Regions from separate parts of the Brevibacterium sp. Mu109 genome, predicted to be linked through region 3. Evidence: predicted binding sites of a transcription regulator. Region 3 holds the regulator's gene; each other region holds the start of a gene.

Region 1 (4,835 bases), on a different contig from region 3:
GAGGAGGCCGCCTCGCCGACGAGTGCCCATGCGAGACCCAGCAGTGCGGCCGCGTTGGCGACGCCGAGGACGAGCAGGATGGGGCGCTGCCCCCAGCGGTCGGCGGCGGCGCCCATGAGGGGGCCGGAGATCGCTGTGCCGAGCCCCACCAGCGCGGCTGTGATGCCCGCCTCCGCGTAGGAACCGCGCAGCGCAGACACCGCTGTCATGACAGCGACGACCGACATCGCGAACGGGAGTTTCGCGACGAGGGCGATGGGGAGGTAGCCCCATCCGAGGAGGCGGATCAGAGAAGCGAACACGACAGTCAAGGGTAGCCGTCGTGGAGCGGAAAGGCCCGACGACGTCGCTCAGATCGCGGTCGCGCACGTGATCTCGGACTCGTGCGCGCCGTCCATGAGTGAAGGCACAGTTGGAGGCCACTCTTGAGAACCACGGTTGAAGGCCACGGTTGAATGTCACGGCCGATCGTCACAGCTGCGAGCCCGCGTCATGCGCCGAGCGGCAGTTCGGGCGGAAGTCCGAGCAGCGCGACCCGGAACCGCGAGTGGAACACGGGGCGCTGGCGGGGGTCGATCGCCTGCGGCGGTCTCCACGCGGGGAATCCGCGGAGGAAGAGCGATTCCCACCCGGTCCGTTCGAACCAGCGATGGTGGAACGGGCAGACCAGGGTGAGGTTGTCGATCTCGGTCTTCCCTCCGCGCGAGTACGCGAGGATGTGGTGGGCCTCGCACCATTCGGCGGGGGCGTCGCAGTCGGGGAAGGTGCATCCCTGGTCACGGGCTGATAGCACTGCCATCTGCGTGCGGGTGGCGAAGCGACCGTGAGACCTCACCTCGAGCGACCTGCCGACTCCGTCCGTGACGTGGACGAACATCTGTGCGGCATTCGACCACGCTTCGAGTCCTCCAAGAGTGGTCGGCGCTCCGGCATGCGTGGTCAGCACCCCACCTGGCCGGACGAGGTCTTCCGCTCGAGCGGTGACGACGAGGGCGTGGTCCGCACCATGGAGGACGCGTTCACGCGCAACGCTGCGCAGCAGGAACGCGAACCTGTCGTGCCGGGCAAGGCCAGGCATTCCACCTTGCGAAAGGCTGATCCGAAGCCCAGTTCGCGTGCCGTCCTCGAACACTCCGTCTGCGGTGACCGGAGTCTGCGGGGACTGCAACGGCATGTCAGTACCGGGGTCGTTCAGAGGTGATGAGCTGGAATCCGGCGGGTCAGCAGAACCCGCAGGGCCGGTGGCATCAGGTGGTCGACTGGGTTCTGGCGGCGGGCTGGGTTCAGGCGGCGGGTTCGTGGGCACTCGTCCGAGCACCTTCTCCCAGATCACGCTCGCCGCGACACCGGATTCCGACGACCTCGCCTCTGCGAGGAGCTTCTGCACCTCCGCGGAGACGCGCTCGCTCAGGTGCACCGGCCAGCCCGTCTCGTCGAGATAGAAGAGTGGTTCGTCCTCCAAGAACGTTCCGACCTTTCCACCCACGCTGATCGTCGCGTCTGCTTGGACAGTGATCCGGGTGTCTTCCCACATCACTTCAAGCGGGATCTGCGGCACTTCCTCGTCGGGATCGGTGTGCTCACCGGATTCTTCCGCACCACTACTCCTACCCTCCGGCACTGGAGGGGCCGAGTAGTCGAAGGCGTCATCGACCGCTGGGGCCGCAGAGGCGGCTGGGGTGCCGTCACCGCCAGTCGCACCTTCTCCGCCCGCCGCACCTTCTCCGCCCGCCGTTGCCTCATTGCACGCCGCATGGGGGCGGACCGCCACCGGGACGTCCGCATCCTTCATCCGGCCGTAGAGGAGCGCCTGCAGCGTCGTACCGGTAGGGCAGTCCAGCAGCCCCTTCAGTCTCCAGTCACCATTGCGCTGCTGAGACAGGTCGACGTGGTACTTCTGCGGTTCGGTCTCGAAGCGCGGCAGCTTCCCGTCCGGATCGATGTTCTGGATGATCCGCTGACTGAGCTTGGGAAAGTCCTTGAGCGACACCGTCGGGGCCAGCTCCACCAGCGTCTTCTCGACAGTGTCCGCATACTTCGCCCGGATCGTCGGCGGAAGATCGTCGACCGCGTCGCAGAGAGCCTTCGCCTCATCCGCGGAGATGCGCCCGTCCGCGAACTCCTCCGCTATAGACGGACGCACAGCTTCCTGCTGTTCGCCGACTGCAGAGATCCTGCCTGCGAGGTTGTCGCTGAGGCGGGTCCGCCGGCGCGCTTCTCCCGGCGTGATCCTGAACTCCCCCGCGAGCAGACTGGCCGTGGTCCGGTATCCATGTGCGGAGGAGTCGCCGATCCGCTGGTAGTGGGCGAGCATGTCCGTACTCATCGACTCGATGAGTCGGCGCGTCGCTTCGAGAGCGCGAATCGCAGCCAGCGCTTCCTGCGCACCCAGCGATCGGTGACCGGACGAAGCCGCGCGCACGTCCGCGGCAGTGTCGAGGAACTCGACAAGATGAGGCGCCCGGGCTTCGAGCAGCTCCCGATCCATGTCTGAGAAGGGACTGCGGAACCGCGGCTCCTCAACCCCATCGTCGCTTTCCCTGCTGGTATCCACACCCCACCCCCTTCGCTGGTGCTGCTTCTGCTGATCACGCCTCGTCGCGGTGCATCTCAAGAAGTCAGTTCTATGTAGATATAGAACAGTCTATTCGATTTCACCTCTTTGTTCTAGTACTTATTCGATTTTTCTTCCGCAGCAGCCCGGCGCCCCTCGTCCCGCCACCGCATAGGCTGGCCGCATGACCGATACGACTCCGCATGGAAGCACCCCCGGACCTCAGGACGATCCCGCGCTCCGACCATCAGCGCTCCGACCATCAGCACATCGGCCCTCAATGCACGGCCGGGCAGCGACGAGCCCTGGCCCCAGCCGCACCGGCTCGGCCGTCGACGCCGCTCTGGCTGCGGACCTCTCGTCGTTCGTCATGCGGTCTCCGTCGTCGTACCACGCGGCCTACGCGGTGCGTGAGCGCCTCGTGGACCACGGCTTCGAAGAGCTCGACGAAGGTGACCGGTGGTCCCTGGAGCCGGGCGGCAGGTACGTCGTGGTCCGCGACGGCGCAGTCATCGCCTTCGCAGTGCCCGACCCAGCCACGGCACCAGACGCGACCCCGGCCTCTTCCGAGGCCTCGGCCCCGCGCTCAGCCGCAGACCCCGCCCTCGCCTCGGTCCCGTTCCACGTCGTCGGCGCGCACACCGACTCCCCCGGCTTCAAGCTCAAGCCCCAGCCGGACTTCGTGGCGGAGGGCGCGCTCCAGGTCGGGGTGGAGATCTACGGTGGGCCGTTGCTCAACTCATGGCTCGACCGCGAGCTCTGCTTCGCTGGACGTCTGGTGCTGCGCGACGGCACGACCGTCCTCGCGCAGACGGGCCCGATCGCACGCATCCCCCAGCTCGCGATCCACCTGGACCGGAAGGCCAACGAAGGCCTCGCACTCGACCGGCAGCGGCACACCCAGCCGGTGATCGGTCTGGCCGACATGGTGGAGGCCGGGGGCCTCGGCGATCCGGACGCGGCAGGCTCGCACGTGCTGGGCCTCCTCGCGGAATCCGCCGGAGTCGACCTCGTCGACGTCGACGGATTCGATGTCCTCACCTTCCCCGTGCAGGAGCCCGCCGTGTTCGGAGCGCACAGCGAGTTCCTCGCGTCCCCGCGCCTGGACAACCTCGCGTCCGTGTGGGCGGGTACGAGCGCTCTCGAGGACGTCGACCCCACACAGCTCACGGGCATCGCCGTGCTCGCCGCGTTCGACCATGAGGAAGTGGGCTCGGAGACGCGCTCAGGCGCCAGCGGACCCTTCCTCGACGTCGTCCTCGAACGGGTCACCACAGGACTGGGAGGCCAGCGCGACGACCACCTGCAGGCGCTCTCCGCGTCCGTGTGCGTCTCCTCCGACGCGGGCCACGCGGTGCACCCGAACTATCCGGGCCACCACGACCCGGTCAACCGGCCGAGGCTGGGCGGAGGTCCACTGCTCAAGATCAACGCGCAGCAGCGCTATTCCACCGATGCCGTCGGCACCGCGGTGTGGGCGCGCGCGTGCCGCGACGCGGGGGTGGGGTTCCAGGAGTTCGTCTCGAACAACACGATCCCGTGCGGATCGACGATCGGCCCCCTCACCGCGACCCGCCTGGGGATGACCACGGTGGATGTGGGGCCGGCGCTGTGGTCGATGCACTCGGCGCGCGAGATGTGCGCGGTGTCCGATCTGGCGGACCTGCGGGCGGCACTGGGGGCCTACTTCGCCGGGTGATGAGGCGAGCCGATCAGGTGCGCCCGGCCAGACGAGCTAAATGGGTGACGTGAATAGACGAGACGCCTCTACCGGGTGATGCGATCACCCGGTAGAGGCGTCTGACGTCGTGGTCCTCAGAGGTCTGGGACCTCAGAAGTCCGTGGGCGAGGTCCCGGGTGCGCCAGCGGACCGGTGCTGGTCCTGTGCCTGGTTGCCGGAGTCCTGGCTGCTGGGGTCCTGGCCACCGGGTGCCTGACCCGCAGCCTCCTGCTCGGCCATCTTCGCCTTCTGCTCCTCGACCTGCTTGTGCACGTCCTCCATGTCGAGGTTCCGCACGCCGTCGATGAGCTCCTCCAGCTGCGGCGCGGCGAGTGCCCCCGCCTGGCTGAAGACGCCCACGCCCTGGCGGAACACCATGAGCGTGGGGATGGAGGTGATCCCGAACGCGCCCGCGAGCTGCTGTTCGGCTTCCGTGTCGACCTTCCCGAACACGATGTCCTCGTGCTTCGCGGAGGCCGCTTCGTACACGGGGGCGAAGTTGCGGCAGGGTCCGCACCAGTCCGCCCAGAAGTCGAGGATGACGATGTCATTGTCCCCAAC
Region 2 (4,835 bases), on a different contig from region 3:
ACTGCGGCACGTGGAGCTCGAGCGCAGCCACCTGCCCCAGCCACGTGAGGACTGCCGGCTCATCTGCCAGTGGGTACACGTTCGTGTGATCCGAGTGGCGTACGGAGATCCGGGGGATCCAGTCCGGAGCGGAGTCCTCGAGGTCTTTCCGGAAGAAGGGAGACTGAGGCTCCTTCTGCGTCCCCACGCCATCCGGCCAGCGCTTGCGCGTCACGGGCCGCCGCGTGGCATGGGGGAGGAGGAAGGGGGAGACGGCCGCGAGGTAGTCGAGGACGTCCCGCTTGGTCGTGCCCGTCTCCGGATAGAGCACCTTGTCGAGGTTGGTCACCCTGATCACGCGCTCGCCCACACGGATGGACTGCCGCTGTCCGGACCTGGCCGCCACTGTCGCCTTCCGCCCCTCTGGTGTCTCAAGGGGTCTTGTGCGTTGTCTGCGAATCGCTACGCTGGTTGAACAGCAATGCTAGTACCGTCGAGGCACCTGCGACAGGGGTTGAGGACATGCGCGCGATCTGGTCGGGAACCGTGGCGTTCGGGTTGGTGAGCGTGCCCGTGAAGCTCTACTCCGCGACGCGCTCACACGACATCTCGCTCCATCAGGTCCACGATGAGGACGGTGGGCGAATCCGCTACCAGCGCCGATGCGAGGTGTGCGAGAAGAAGATCGACTACGACCACATCGACAAGGCCTACGACGACGGAGAGGACACCGTCGTCATCACAGACGAGGACCTGAAGGCGATGCCGGCGGAGGAGGAGAAGGAGATCGAGGTCGTGCAGTTCGTCCCCGACGAGCAGATCGACCCGATGATGTTCGAGAAGAGCTACTACCTCGAACCGGCATCGAAGAATCCGAAAGCCTACGCGCTCCTGCGAGAGACCCTGGAGGAAGCGGGTCGCACTGCGATCGTCACCTTCGCTCTGAGGTCTCGCACTCGGCTGGCGGCTCTGCGCGTGCGCGACGACGTGATCGTTCTGCAGACGATGCTGTGGGCGGATGAGATCCGGTCGTCCGACGGCGTCTCCAGCGGCGGCGAGGCGAAGATCAGCGCTCGGGAGCGGAAGATGGCCCGGTCACTCGTCGACCAGTTCTCCGAGGACTTCGAGCCGGAGCAGTTCGTCGACGAATACCAGGAGCAGCTGCGAACACTCATCGAGGAGAAGCTCGAGCACGGCGACGCGATCGACACGGACGCCACGTTCGGTGACGTCGACGAGGGCGAAGCAGAGGGCGGCGACGTCATCGACCTCATGGAGGCACTCAAGCGCAGCGTCGACGAGAGGCGGAAGAGCGCTCCGAAGAAGAGCGGTAGTTCATCGAAGAGCTCCTCCTCGAAGAAGGCTTCGGGCGGACGATCCGCAGGGAAGAAGCGGGCTGGCGCGACGTCGAAGGCAGAGTCCTCAGCGAAGCCCTCTGCGAAGAAGGGGTCCGCCAAGAAGGGCTCCTCGAAGACGGGCGCTGAGAAGAAAGCCTCCGCGAAGAAGGGCTCCGCGACGAAAGCCTTCGCGAGGAAGGGTTCATCGGAGGCGGAGGGCTCCTCGACGAAGAAGAGTCCCGCGAAGTCCAAGAAGAGCGCCTGAGTTCTCGGTCAGAAGAGCGCGGGCTGCGCTGTGCGCGGAGCGGTCGCGGCTGCGGGCGCTGGCTCCGGAGTCTCTTCATCGTTCTGACCCGTCAGGCCGTGGCGTGCTATGAGTGGGCTGATGCGCCGCGCGAGCATTCGTCGGTAGGCCTGAGGTGCGTACGCGGAACGTGCGTACATCCCGGCATAGGCGTCCATCACCTCCGGACGCTGTTTCCTCAACCATCCGAAGTACCACTCGCGGGCGCCGGGGCGCAGATGCAGTGCACCGTAGACAACGCGATGGGCGCCAGCCTCTGCGATGGCGGACAGTGCGTCATCGAGCTGCTGCGTGGAGTCGGTGAGGTAGGGGAGGACCGGCATGAGGAAAACGCTGACCCTGAACCCAAGATCTGCCGCCGCCCGGACCGTTGCGAGCCGCGCTCTGGTCGAGGGCGTGCCCGGTTCGATCGACTGCTGCAGCTCGTCATCGAACACGGCGATGGACATCGCGAGGTCCACTGGGACCTCCTCGGCGGCCCGTGCCAGCAGCGGCAGGTCGCGGCGCAGGAGTGTGCCCTTCGTGAGAAGGGAGAAGGGGGTGCCGCTGCCGGCCAGTGCCTCGATGATCCCGGGCATCAGGCGGTATCGTCCTTCGGCACGCTGGTAAGGGTCTGTGTTGGTGCCCAGAGCCACGTGCTCGCGTCCCCACCGCGGCCGGTTCACCTCTGCGGAGAGGACGTCGGCCACGTTGACCTTCACGACGACCTGCTGGTCGAAGTCGCTCCCGGAATCCAGATCCAAGTAGGTGTGGGTGTTCCGCGCGAAGCAGTAGACGCAGGCATGAGAGCACCCGCGGTAGGGGTTGACCGTCCATTCGAACGGCATTGAGCTGCGGGCGGGGACGCGGTTCAGGGCGGACTTCGCGCGCACCTCGTGGAACCGCATCCCCGCGAACTCCGGGACGGTCGTCGTCCGTAGGAGCCCGGGCAGCTCGAGTGTTCCCGTCGCACCGGCGATACCGGAGTCATCTGTTGTGCTCTGTGCGTTCCACCTCATAACAGAAATTAGAACAGGTGAACGAATATTGCGCAAGGGCGCGCGGCCCTCCGTGAGCGGGCGCACCCGCCGGCCGCAGGGTGTGACCTGAATCTCTGCAGTGAAACCATGAAGCCCCTTGCGCATGGTTAAACTTTCAACTAATGTCTTACATGTAGTCACACACAACGACTTGAGGAGAAACAATGACTGCTCTGCCGAACAACCTGACAGCCGGAACCTGGAACATCGACGCCGTCCACTCGAAGTTCGCCTTCATCGCTCGCCACGCTGGCGTCTCGAAGGTCCGCGGCCAGTTCGACGTGATCGGCGGCGAGGTCGTCGTCGGAGAGGACTTCGAGAGCAGCACGGTCAGTGCAGAGGCCGACGCCTCCTCCATCACCACCGGCAACGAGCACCGTGACGGACACCTGCAGTCGGGTGACTTCCTCCTGGCCGAGGAGAACCCGAAGGTCGTCTTCGAATCCACCGGCATCTCGAACTTCGATGGCGAGGAGTTCGACCTGACGGGCAAGCTCACGATGCGCGGCATCACCAAGGACATCACTCTCAAGGCGGAGTTCGGCGGTGCGGCTGAAGACCCGAACGGAAACATCGTCTCGGGCTTCTCCGCCACCGGCCGCATCAACCGCAAGGACTGGGACATGAACTTCGAGGCCGTGCTCAAGGGCGGCGAGCTGCTCGTGTCCGACAAGGTCACCATCGAGATCGACATCGAAGCTGTCAAGGCCTGACACAGCTGCAACCAGCGATTGGAGCGGCGGACGCTTCCGCCTGAACCACGCAATGACGAAGCCCGAGGTGCTAAGCATCTCGGGCTTCGTCATTGCGTGGCGCGCCGGCACAGCCGGCCTCACTCAGCCTCGGCAAGCCGGCCTCGGCAAGCCGGCTCCAGTCAGCCGGCGAGCGTCTGCGCGTAGGCGCGGAACCGGGCCGCGGCCTCGGCGACGTCGTCGGCGGCCTTGCAGAACGAGTAGCGGACGACCGCGGCCATCGCGTCGGCGGTCGCGGACCCGGACTGGCACAGGGCGGGCACCGGAACGCCGGTGACGCCGACCTCGCGGGTCAGGCGCTCGTTCAGTGCGAATGCGTCCACGGCCGCATCCGTGAACCCCTTGAAGTCCACCAGCACGAAGTACCCCGATGCGGGGACCACGACCTCCGCCCCCGGGACCTCTCGCAGCGCCGCGACCAGGTCGTCGCGCCGTGCCGCGAGCGTCCGCCTGTTCTCCGCGAGGAACTCCGGATGCTCGATCAGCGCGTCGGCGATCGCGGGCTGGAGCGGCGCTCCGCTCGTGAAAGTGAGGTACTGCTTCACCGCGCGCACGGCCTCGAGCACGGCGGGGGAGCCGATCAGCCACCCGATCTTCCACCCCGTCGCGTTGAAGGCCTTGCCCGCCGATGACACGGTGACGACCCGGGAGCTGTCCAGCACCGCCGCAGGTGCCGTGTGGGTCCCGTCGAAGACCAGATGCTCGTAGACCTCGTCCGTGAGCAGCCACGCATCGACCGATTCGGCCAATGCCCCCACCCGGCGGATCTGCGCGGCATCGAGCACGAGGCCCGTGGGGTTGTGCGGGGTGTTCAGCAGCACGATCGAGGTGTTCTCGGAGAGCGCGTCCGCCAGCGCCTCGAAGTCGACCTGCACCGACCCGTCGTCGATCGTCAGTCCCACGGGACGCAGCCGTGCACCTGCGAGCGCGGCCGCGGCCGCGTACGAATCGTAGTAGGGCTCGAGCACGACGATGTCCGTGCCCCGCGGCGCGAGCGCGACGATCGTGGCCGTCAGCGCCTCCGTCGCCCCCGCCGTCACGAGGACGTCGGCGGCTGCGACGTCGTGGCCCCAGTCGCGCCGACGGTGCATCGCGATCGCTTCGCGGAGTGCGGGTACCCCTGAGGGCGGGGCGTACTGATTCGCACCCGCGCGCATCGCCTCGTATGCGGCGTCCAACAGGAACGCGGGTGCCGGATCACCCGGTGCGCCCTGACCCAGGTTCACCGCATCGTGCGACGCGGCCAGCTGCGTCATGCGTCCGAACACCGTCTCCTGGACCTCGCCGGCGGCGCTCACGAGGCCGGCCGCCTCGGACATCCGATGCCAGACCGGCTGCTCGCCCTCCAGACTGCCGGGCGCTCCCGTGTGATCGGTCATGCTGCGGTCCGCCGTGCTGTGATCCGCCATGCTGTGTTTCTCCGTGCTGCGTTCCGTCATGAGCG
Region 3 (4,835 bases):
AGAGGACCATGGCCGAGGCCGTCGCGAGCTCCCTGGACCGCGGCAGCCACCTGCTGGTGCAGGCGGGGACGGGCACGGGCAAATCCCTCGCGTACCTGGTGCCGGCGCTCGACCACGCGACCCGCACCGGCGATCGGGTGATCGTCTCCACGGCGACTCTCGCGCTGCAGGCGCAGATCGTCGATCGGGACCTGCCCCGACTGGTCCGCGCGGTCAAGGACGAGCTCACCAGGAAGCCCTCGTTCGCAGTCCTCAAGGGCCGTCGGAACTACGCCTGCCGGCACAAGCTGGACGGCGGCTATCCGGAGGACGGGGCGGGGATGCTCTTCGACTTCGGCGCCGACGAGGCGGCCTCGCGGCGCGCCGGCGACGGGAGCGCCTCTGCGAGTGCGCTGGGGGAGGAGATCCAGCGCATCCGCTCGTGGGTGCGCACGACGGAGACGGGTGACCGGGACGACCTGACCCCGGGGGTCTCCGACCGCGCATGGTCGCAGGCATCGGTCAACGCCTTCGACTGCCTCGGATCGAAGTGTCCGGCGTTCGAGGAGTGCTTCGCGGAGATGGCGAAGATCCGCGCGGGGGGCGCTGACGTCGTCGTCACGAACCACGCGCTGCTGGCGATCGACGCGTTCGGGGACCACGCAGTGCTCCCGGAGCACTCAGCCGTCATCGTGGATGAGGCGCACGAACTGCGGGATCGTGTGACGAACGCGCTGTCCGGGACCCTCACCGCCGCGATGATCGACCACGCCGCCTCGTCGGTGCGGAGGAGCGGTCTCGTGCAGGACGGTGTGATCGGCCTGCTCGAGTCAGCGGGCGCACGGCTGGAGAAGGCACTGGAGGTGGCCGAGGAGGGACTCATCGAGCGGTGGCCGGAGGCCCTCGCCGTGGGCGTGGCCCAGGTGCGCGACGCGTCTCGCCAGCTCATCGCCGACCTCGGCTCCGGTGCATCCGGCGGTGATGCGGACCCCGACGCGGGTCGGCAGCTCGCACGGGCGCGTGCGCTCGAGGTGTTCGAGGTCGCGTCGCGTCTCGCCGACGATGCGGACAACGACGTCGCGTGGGTCTCGCGCTCGACCTTCCGCGAACGGACCACGACCTCGCTCGTCGTCGCTCCGCTGTCGGTGGCCGGGACGATGCGGTCGGGGATCTTCGAGAAGTCGACCGTCGTCGCGACGTCCGCCACCCTGGCGCTGGGCGGACGGTTCGAGACCGTCGCAGGAGCGCTGGGGCTGGGCGGACCCAGTGCTCCGCGCTATGACGCGATCGACGTGGGCTCACCGTTCGACTACACGCGTCAGGGGATCCTCTACGTCGCATCGCACCTGCCGCGGCCCGGTCGGAGCGGTGCCAGCGAGGAATCGCTGGACGAGCTGGAGCAGCTGCTGCGGGCATCGGGCGGCGGCGCGCTCTGCCTCTTCTCGTCTCGAGCCGCCGCGACTCGGGCTGCCGAGGAGATGCGGGCGCGCACAGACCTGCCGATACTCCTGCAGGGAGAGGACGGGCTGGGCTCGCTCGTCTCCCGGTTCGCCTCCGACGACGAATCGTCGCTGTTCGGGACCCTGTCCCTGTGGCAGGGCGTCGACGTTCCGGGGCGCACGTGCCGGCTCGTCGTGATCGACCGGATCCCGTTCCCGCGCCCCGATGATCCACTCGTGCGGGCACGGACGGAATCCGCGCAGCGGGCGGGGGCCAACGGCTTCATGTCCGTCAGCGCCACGCACGCGGCCCTCCTGCTGGCTCAGGGTGCCGGACGACTGGTCCGCTCGACGGCGGACCGGGGAGTCGTGGCCGTCCTCGACGAACGGCTGAGGAACGCGCGCTACAGCGGATTCCTGCTCGCCTCCCTTCCGCCCATGTGGAAGACGGAGGACCCCGCGCTGGTGCGCGGGGCCCTCGAGCGCCTCCGTCGAGCCGACGCCTGACGGAGGCGCGCCGTCAGGAGCCGCCCCGCGTCACTGCGGTGCGGCTCCCGGTGCGGATCAGTCCACCTTGCGGATCACTGCGACGACCACGCCCATGATCGAGGCGAAGTCGCCGTCGATCGGATCGTAGAAGCGGTTCTGCGGCAGGAGCCACTGCTTCCCGTCGACGCGCTTGAGGGTCTTGACGGTCGCCTCATCGTCCAGCAGGGCGGCGACGATCTGTCCGTTCTCCGCATCCGGCTGCCGGCGGACGACGACGAAGTCGCCATCGCAGATCGCGGCGTCCTGCATCGAGTCGCCGACGACATTCAGGAGGAACAGCTCTCCGGACCCGACGACCTGGCGGGGGAGGGCGAAGACATCGTCCACGTCCTGCTCCGCGAGGATGGGACCGCCCGCGGCGATGCGTCCGACGACGGGCACCATCGCGGTGTTGGGGGACGGATCGATGCCCTTGCGCACCTCTTCCGGTGGAGTGACGACCTCGATCGCCCGCGGGCGCTTGGGGTCCCGGCGGAGATATCCGAGCCGCTCGAGCTGGGAGAGCTGATGGGCGACCGACGACAGGGACGCGAGTCCCACGGCCTTTCCGATCTCCCGCATGCTCGGCGGATAGCCGTTGACGTACACGGCACGCTCGATCGTCTCGAGCACCAGGCGCTGGCGCTGCGTGAGCCGGCTGTCGCCCTCCGCCGCTGAGCCGCCCGGCAGCTCCACCTCTTCGCTCTGCGCCCTGCGCACCACTTCGATCTCTTCGTCGAGTCCGCTCTTGCGCGGACGCCCCCTGCGACGCTGCTGCTGTTCCGGAGTCATCGGCGTTCCCCTCCCGAGCCTGACGGCTGCCGTAATCATTCGCTTCTCACCTGCATGAACGCTGTGCTGCGGGGCTGTGTCCGTGCCTCGTGATCGACTCATCCACATGACCGCACCATCGACGTTCGATTCCCATCATCGCATATCCGTTCGATACAGGCTGGACAAATCTTCGAACGGCGTGTTCAATAGTACACGTGTTCGAAAGCATGTGGTCGGGCGTCAGCCGGACCGGATCCCCCACGGAGGTGCAGACATGAGTGCTCCCGCTCTCACCCGCTCGACAGACCGTGTCCCTGCTGTCGTCCCGCGCGATCTGCTGCGTGTCCTCGAAGGCGGCGCGGCGGCCATCGGCGCCGGGGGCACCGGTGCACGCTCGCGTCAGGTCGCGTCGCGGACGTCGTCGTCCACGACGACCCGTGAGGTCCCGCGCAGCGCCGGGGTGCCGCGGCGCGTCCGGCTCGCGCGGACGGTGCTGCTGGGCATCGTGCTCATCGCGGTGCTCGCCGGTGTGTTCGCGGCCGCGTGGTCGCCCAGTGCGGCGGCCGACGATGAGGGGGCCGCAGCCGGCACCGTCACGGTCGTGGTGTCGGAGGGCGAGAGCCTCTGGTCCGTGGTCGGGGACCGCGCGTACGACCGCGACCCGCGGGTCGTGATCGATGAGGTCCACACCCTCAACGGCATGGAGTCGAGCGTGGTCCACCCCGGGCAGAGGCTCGTACTCCCCGCGCGCTAAACTCCATGCGTGACTTCACTCGGCTCCCTCCCGCTGCGGGACGACCTCCGCGGGCGCTCTCCTTACGGTGCACCCGTCATCGATGTGCCCGTCCGCCTCAACGTCAATGAGAATGCGTTCGACGTCCCTGCGGACGTCACAGCGGCCTTGCAGGAACGGGTCGCGGCGATCAGCTCGACCCTGAATCGCTATCCCGATCGGGAATTCACCGCGCTGCGGAATCTGCTCGCCGACTACCTGAGCGGCGTTCTGCGGCGTGAGGGTCGGCCCACTGCTCTGCAGGCTCCGGTGCCCTCCTCGATCTCCCCGGACATGATCTGGGCCGCCAACGGCTCGAACGAAGTCCTGTTCCACATCCTGCAGGCGTATGCGGGGCCCGGTCGCTCGGCCCTGGGCTTCGGGCCCAGCTATTCGATGCACCCCCTCATCGCGCAGTCCACCGGTGCGGACTGGATCGAAGTCCCCCGCGGTGCGGACTTCGCGATCACGGTCGACCATGCGGTGGACGCGGTGCGGACGCACTCGCCCGATGTCGTCTTCCTCTGCACTCCCAACAACCCGACGGGCAACAGCACTCCGCTCGAGGTCATCGAGGCCGTGTACGACGCGACAGACGGGATCGTCATCGTCGACGAGGCGTACGCGGAGTTCGCGGGCCCTGACTTCCGGACGGCCCTGAGCCTGCTGCCCGGGCGACCCCGCCTCGTCGTGTCGCGCACGATGAGCAAGGCATTCGCGTTCGCCGGAGCCCGTCTGGGATACGCGGCCGCCGACCCTGGACTCGTGGACGGTCTGCGGCTGGTCCGCATGCCGTATCACCTCTCGTCACTCACGCAGGCCGCGGCAGAGGCCGCGCTCGCGCACCCGGACTCCCTGCTCGCAGGAGTCCAGGAGCTGTCCCGCCAGCGCGATCGCATGGTCGCGGGCCTGCGCGAGCACGGGTTCGACGTGGTGGCGTCCGACGCGAACTTCGTCCTGTTCCGAGGAGTCGCAGACCCCACGCTACTCTGGACGCGCCTCGTCGAGAAGGGGGTCCTCATCCGCGATGTCGGCATCCCCGGATCCCTCCGCGTGAACGCGGGGACGGACGCGGAGACGACCGCGTTCCTCACCGCCATGGCAGAGATCCTCTCCACCCACCCCGACACCCTTGGAAGGAGCCCGCAGTGACGCAACGCACCGCGAGCGCGCAGCGGACGACGAGCGAATCCGACGTCTCCGTCTCGATCGACCTGGACGGGACCGGCGCATCGACGATCGACACCGGTGTCCCGTTCTACGACCACATGCTCACGGCCCTGTCGAAGCATTCGCTCATCGACATGGAGATACGCGCGCAGGGGGACGTCCACATCGACGTG
Region 4 (4,835 bases), on a different contig from region 3:
CCGGCCGATGCAGCGCGTCGACCACTCGGACGTCGTGTACAAGCACGAGAAGGCGAAGTTCAACGCGATCGTCGACGACATCGCCGAGGCCCACGAGGGCGGGCAGCCCGTGCTGGTCGGCACGACCAGCGTCGACAAGAGCGAGTACCTCTCCAAGCTGCTGGGGAAGCGCGGCATCCGGCACGAGGTCCTGAACGCGAAGAACCACGCGCGGGAGGCCGCGATCGTCGCGATGGCGGGCCGCCGGGGTGCCGTCACTGTCGCGACGAACATGGCCGGCCGCGGTACGGACATCATGCTGGGCGGCAACGCCGAGTTCCTCGCCGTGGCGAAGATGGAGGCCAAGGGCCTCGACCCCCGGGAGGACCCGGAGGCGTACGAGGCGGCATGGCCGGATGTCCTCGCAGAGGTCGAGAAGGACGCGAAGAAGGAGGCCGAGGAGGTCCGCGAAGCGGGCGGCCTCTACGTGCTCGGCACGGAGCGCCACGAATCGCGTCGCATCGACAACCAGCTGATGGGCCGTTCCGGGCGTCAGGGCGACCCCGGCGACAGCCGGTTCTACCTGTCGCTCACGGACGACCTCATGCGGCTCTTCGGATCGGGCGCGGCGGAGCGGATCATGTCGATCGCGAACGTTCCGGACGATGTGCCGCTCGAGGCGAAGATGGTGTCCCGCGCCATCCAGTCCGCGCAGAACCAGGTCGAGGAGCGCAACGCGGAGCAGCGGAAGAACGTGCTCAAGTACGACGATGTCCTGAATCGCCAGCGCAAGGTGATCTACCAGGAGCGTCGTCGCGTGCTCGAAGGAGCGGACCTCGCCGAGCAGATCCAGAAGTTCCGCGATGAGGTGCTCGATGAGTACGTCACCGCGGCGACGGCCGGACCGCCGGACGCCTGGAAGATCGACGAGCTGTTCGAGGCCCTGGAGAGGCTCTACAGCCCGTCGTTCACGGCAGAGGAGCTCATCGAGGACGCGAACGGCACCACGGGACTCACGCGTGAGAAGATCCGCTCCGAGGTCCAGTCGGACGCGGACCTCTTCTACGATCGCCGTGAGGAGCAGCTGGGTGAGGAGGCGACCCGTGAACTCGAGCGTCGCGTCACCCTCTCCGTCATGGACAAGCGCTGGCGCGAGCACCTGTACGAGATGGACTACCTGAAGAACGGGATCGGGCTGCGCGCGATGGCGCAGCGAGACCCGCTCGTCGAGTACCAGCGCGAGGGCTTCGAGATGTTCACCGCGATGCAGGAGGGCATCAAGGAGGACGTCGTGCGTCTGGCGAACACGCTCGAGGTGAAGGTGAAGAGGCCGACCGCGGCTGTGGGCGCGAAGGGCTCCGGCGCTCAGCTGGGCGCCGGGGCGTCGAACGGCGAGGCCGGCGGGGGAGTCTCCGTGGAGGCCGAGGAGCTCAAGCCGAAGAAGCCGCATCTGCACCTCAGCGCTCCGGATGAGTCAGGCGGTGTGAACGAGAGCGACGACGAGGCGGCGGCCGGTGACGCTCCGACGAACCGTGCCGAGCGTCGGAAGCGCAAGCGCGGCGCCTGACAGGAGCAGGCCGGCCCTGGGCATGGGCGCAGGGTGCAGAGGGCTCAGATGCTGAGGAACTCGCTGAGTCGCCAGCGCGACCTCCGTCGCTCCATCCGCAGTGCGAGAGCTCGCGGGCGCCTGGTCGTCCGTACGACGAGGGAGATCTCCACGATGGAGTCGGCCACCTCGCAGAGCCGTGCGACGGAGACCCCGATGGGCCGATCGGCGTGGGGGTTGCCCTGCGCCAGCGCGCTGCGGACCCGGGTGTGCTCGACGATCCGCTCGTAGAGGGATCCTTCGACCCATCGTTCGACGGACTGGGCCGCGCGTGCGCCTACGAGCACCTCGACCAGTGCGGTCGCCAGCGCCGGTGCCATGGATGTCAGCAGCGCGCGATCCTCGGCGGCCAGCGGGCTGTCCGAAGCGGGCACGGCCCCGGCAGTGGTCGTGACTGTGCGAGGTTCCGCGGAGGCCGGTCGCGCTGCCACAGGGTGCGGGTGCGCACGCGGCCTCACGAGACTGAGCACGGGAGCGTCCTCCTCGGCCGGTGGGGAAGCAGGTGGGGCGCCCACGGCGGAACGCACTTGGTGGTCGGTGTGGGGTGCGGCGCTCATGGCAGCACCAGGCGCTGGCCGGGGAGGAGCAGGTTCGCGTCGTCGCCGATCGTCGCTCTGTTCGCGGCATGGATCTCCTCGACCCGATCCGTCAGCTGCGGCGCCGCAGCTGACGGCAGGTCGTCGGCGACGATCTGCCACAGGGTGTCCCCGGAGGAGACGATGTGGAACTGGCCCTCGTCGTCGGCGTGACCACCATGACCACCAGCGTCTTCACCGGAGTCTTCCCCCGCATCCGCACCGTCTGAGAGCGGCCACGCGGGGTCCTGCGCTCCCTCCGCTCCCGGCCCGGGTGTCAGGGGCCAGGCCGGCGATGACGATGCAGGCGGCGACTGCTGCGCAGCCGGTGACGACGGTGCGGCCGCCGCCGCCGGCGAGGATGATGCGGCCAGTGACGGCGCTGTGAGCCCGACGACGGAGAGGGACCCGCCCACGGCTGCGGCGACGATCGAGCGGATCGCCAGGGGAGCGGCACGCAGCGCGGCCGCACGGAGGGGGACAGCGGCCAGGCCGCATGCTCGGCACAGGCGCCAGGCGAGGACGAGATGCACGGAGAGTGCAGTCCGCGTGCCCGCGAGGACGGCCGCACCTCCGGCGATCAGCAGCAGAGCGGCTCCGGCATCCCCGGACAGCGCTTCTGCGCCGAGTTCCCGGACCGAGGCCAGGAGCAGGATCGTGCCCGCAGCGTGGGCGAGGGCGAAAGCGGTCAGACGGCGCAGTCCCATGTGCACTCCTTCGTGGTGGATGCTCAACGATAGCAAAGAGCATCAAATGCATCAATAGATCAAACAGAGCCTCGATGTGCGTGCACTGCTCCCTAAAGAGGAGCAGAAGAGTGCAGGCGGTGTGATCCCCGTGGCATACTGCGGATATGGGAAGACGAGTGGGCGTCGCCGATGACGCCGATGACAGATTCCTCCGCCTCTTCGAGGACCTGGAGGCGCAGGCGTCGGGCCGCGATCTGCATGAGCGTCTGGGCGAGTTCTCCGACCTCGTCGCGGGCGAGGCGGCGGACCACGCGCTCGCGGACCGCCTGGCGGGTGCGGTGGGACACCGCATCGTCGTCTCGACCGCCGGAGTCCGCTTCGCCGGCCGGCTGGAGACCGCGGCGCAGACCTGGGTCCTCGTCGCGCTCGACGGGGGCGGGGAGGTGCTCGTCTCTGCGGCGCACATCGACGATGTGCGGGTCGAGTCCTGTTCCCATGCGCAGCCGCAGGAGAAGCTGTCGATCGCGTCGCCGCTGCGCCGGTGGCGGGCGGAGCAGATCCCGTGCGCGGTCGCCACCACCAGTGCGGCCGGGGGTGTCCGGACGGTCGTGGGTCGGCTGGACCTGGTGGCCGAGGACTACGTCGAGATCACCGAGTCATCGGGACGTGACTCCGCCCGGAGCCCCGTGGGTGCTCCGGGCGGAGGTCTGCTCGTGCCGATCCCGGCGATCGCGTACGTGCGACCGGAGAAGAGGATGCTGTGACGGCGGGTGCCGCGTCAGTCCGCGGTGCCCGCGTCGACGTCCGCGCGGACCTCTGCGTACATCCGCTGGATGTAGTCCTCGAGCTCCGTCTTCTCCACGCGCCACTGACCGCGACCGCCCACCTTGATGGCGCGGAGGTCGCCGGACCGCACGAGTGCACGGGCCTGTGCGACGGACACGTTGAGGACCTCGGCGACATCGGTGAGCGGCAGGAAGCGGGTTTCAACAGCCATGAGGAGTCCTTTCGCGTCATGAGCACGCTGATTGGTGCCGGTGACGGCCAAATAATATCACTTGATGCAATTACATGCACTGACGTGCGAACAGCTGGAGGCGCGAGATGAGCCATTCGTCCACCCCCGCGGCAGCGCCGCGAGCACGCCGACTCACGCGTCCCCGGTGGCGCGATCCGCGGCTGCTCATCGGCGCGGTCCTCGTGCTGGTGTCGCTCGTGGCGACGACGACACTCGTGCGGGCGGTCGCGGAGACGACGCGGGTGTGGGCCGCTGCGGAGAATCTGGTCCCCGGCGGTGAGCTCACCGCGGACTCGTTCGTGCCGATCGAGGTGAAGCTCCCTGCATCGGAGGGCGAGTACATCTCCGCGGACTCGCACATCGAGCCCGGCACGACGGTCCGCGCAGTCGTGGGTGCCGGAGAGCTCATCCCCGTCTCCTCGCTCGTCGCGCTGTCCGACATGTCGGGACGCGTCGTCTCCGTCGACGTGTCCTCCGCGCTGCCCGCGGCAGTGGCATCCGGCAGCCGCGTCGACGTGTGGGCGACCGACGCGCGCGCCGCCGAGGTCGAGGCCCCGGACGCGATCCTCGAGGGCGTCGACGTTCTGTCGGTGGATCGCGGCGGCGGGGACTTCACGTCCCCCGGCGCAGCCCGCATCGAGGTCTACGTGCCCGACGGACGGATCGGGGAGGTCGTCCGCGCCCTGGCGACCGGTCATCACATCTCCGTGGTCGTGGTCCCCGATGGGCGCTCCGCCGACGGTGCGGATGCGGAGCCGACGGAGGTCGCCCCGTGATCGATGTGGTCGTCGCCGTGGACGTCGAGTACGAATCGAGCGTCGTGGCCGCAGTCTCGTCACTGCCGGACGCGCAGGTGGTGCGCCGCCCGGCGGACGAGGTCGAGCTCCTGGCGCTGGTGGCGGGAGGGACCGGCCACGTCGTCGTCCTGTCCCGCTGGTTCCCGGGCATCGACGCGGACGTCGTGGCGC

Evidence for each region. Region 3 encodes LexA, which represses DNA repair genes until DNA is damaged. Its sites were predicted from a motif close to TCGAACANNTGTTCGA; they were not measured.
Region 1: BSP109_RS12600 (HNH endonuclease signature motif containing protein) is a predicted target of LexA. The motif match lies at 2,667-2,682, and genes of this name have one in related genera.
Region 2: BSP109_RS05790 (Rv2578c family radical SAM protein) is a predicted target of LexA. The motif match lies at 2,628-2,643, and genes of this name have one in related genera.
Region 4: BSP109_RS10420 (LysM peptidoglycan-binding domain-containing protein) is a predicted target of LexA. The motif match lies at 2,927-2,942, and genes of this name have one in related genera.

Annotation. Positions count from the first base shown of each region.
Region 1 covers NZ_FXZF01000021.1:15,976-20,810, reverse strand. The annotation lists gene BSP109_RS17005 (MFS transporter) at 1-302, opposite strand, end outside; gene BSP109_RS12600 (HNH endonuclease signature motif containing protein) at 491-2,488, opposite strand; gene BSP109_RS12595 (M18 family aminopeptidase) at 2,835-4,253, shown strand; gene trxA (thioredoxin) at 4,386-4,835, opposite strand, start outside.
Region 2 covers NZ_FXZF01000007.1:45,312-50,146, reverse strand. The annotation lists gene BSP109_RS05800 (ATP-dependent DNA ligase) at 1-385, opposite strand, end outside; gene BSP109_RS05795 (Ku protein) at 502-1,581, shown strand; gene BSP109_RS05790 (Rv2578c family radical SAM protein) at 1,590-2,618, opposite strand; gene BSP109_RS05785 (YceI family protein) at 2,804-3,352, shown strand; gene BSP109_RS05780 (aminotransferase class I/II-fold pyridoxal phosphate-dependent enzyme) at 3,514-4,800, opposite strand; gene hisN (histidinol-phosphatase) at 4,827-4,835, opposite strand, start outside.
Region 3 covers NZ_FXZF01000004.1:26,400-31,234, reverse strand. The annotation lists gene BSP109_RS03425 (ATP-dependent DNA helicase) at 1-1,925, shown strand, start outside; gene lexA (transcriptional repressor LexA) at 1,983-2,642, opposite strand; gene BSP109_RS03415 (hypothetical protein) at 2,995-3,474, shown strand; gene BSP109_RS03410 (histidinol-phosphate transaminase) at 3,484-4,644, shown strand; gene hisB (imidazoleglycerol-phosphate dehydratase HisB) at 4,641-4,835, shown strand, end outside.
Region 4 covers NZ_FXZF01000015.1:44,509-49,343, reverse strand. The annotation lists gene secA (preprotein translocase subunit SecA) at 1-1,546, shown strand, start outside; gene BSP109_RS10425 (Rv3235 family protein) at 1,591-1,959, opposite strand; gene BSP109_RS10420 (LysM peptidoglycan-binding domain-containing protein) at 2,139-2,867, opposite strand; gene BSP109_RS10415 (hypothetical protein) at 3,014-3,613, shown strand; gene BSP109_RS10410 (helix-turn-helix domain-containing protein) at 3,628-3,846, opposite strand; gene BSP109_RS10405 (hypothetical protein) at 3,954-4,643, shown strand; gene BSP109_RS10400 (chromosome partitioning protein) at 4,640-4,835, shown strand, end outside.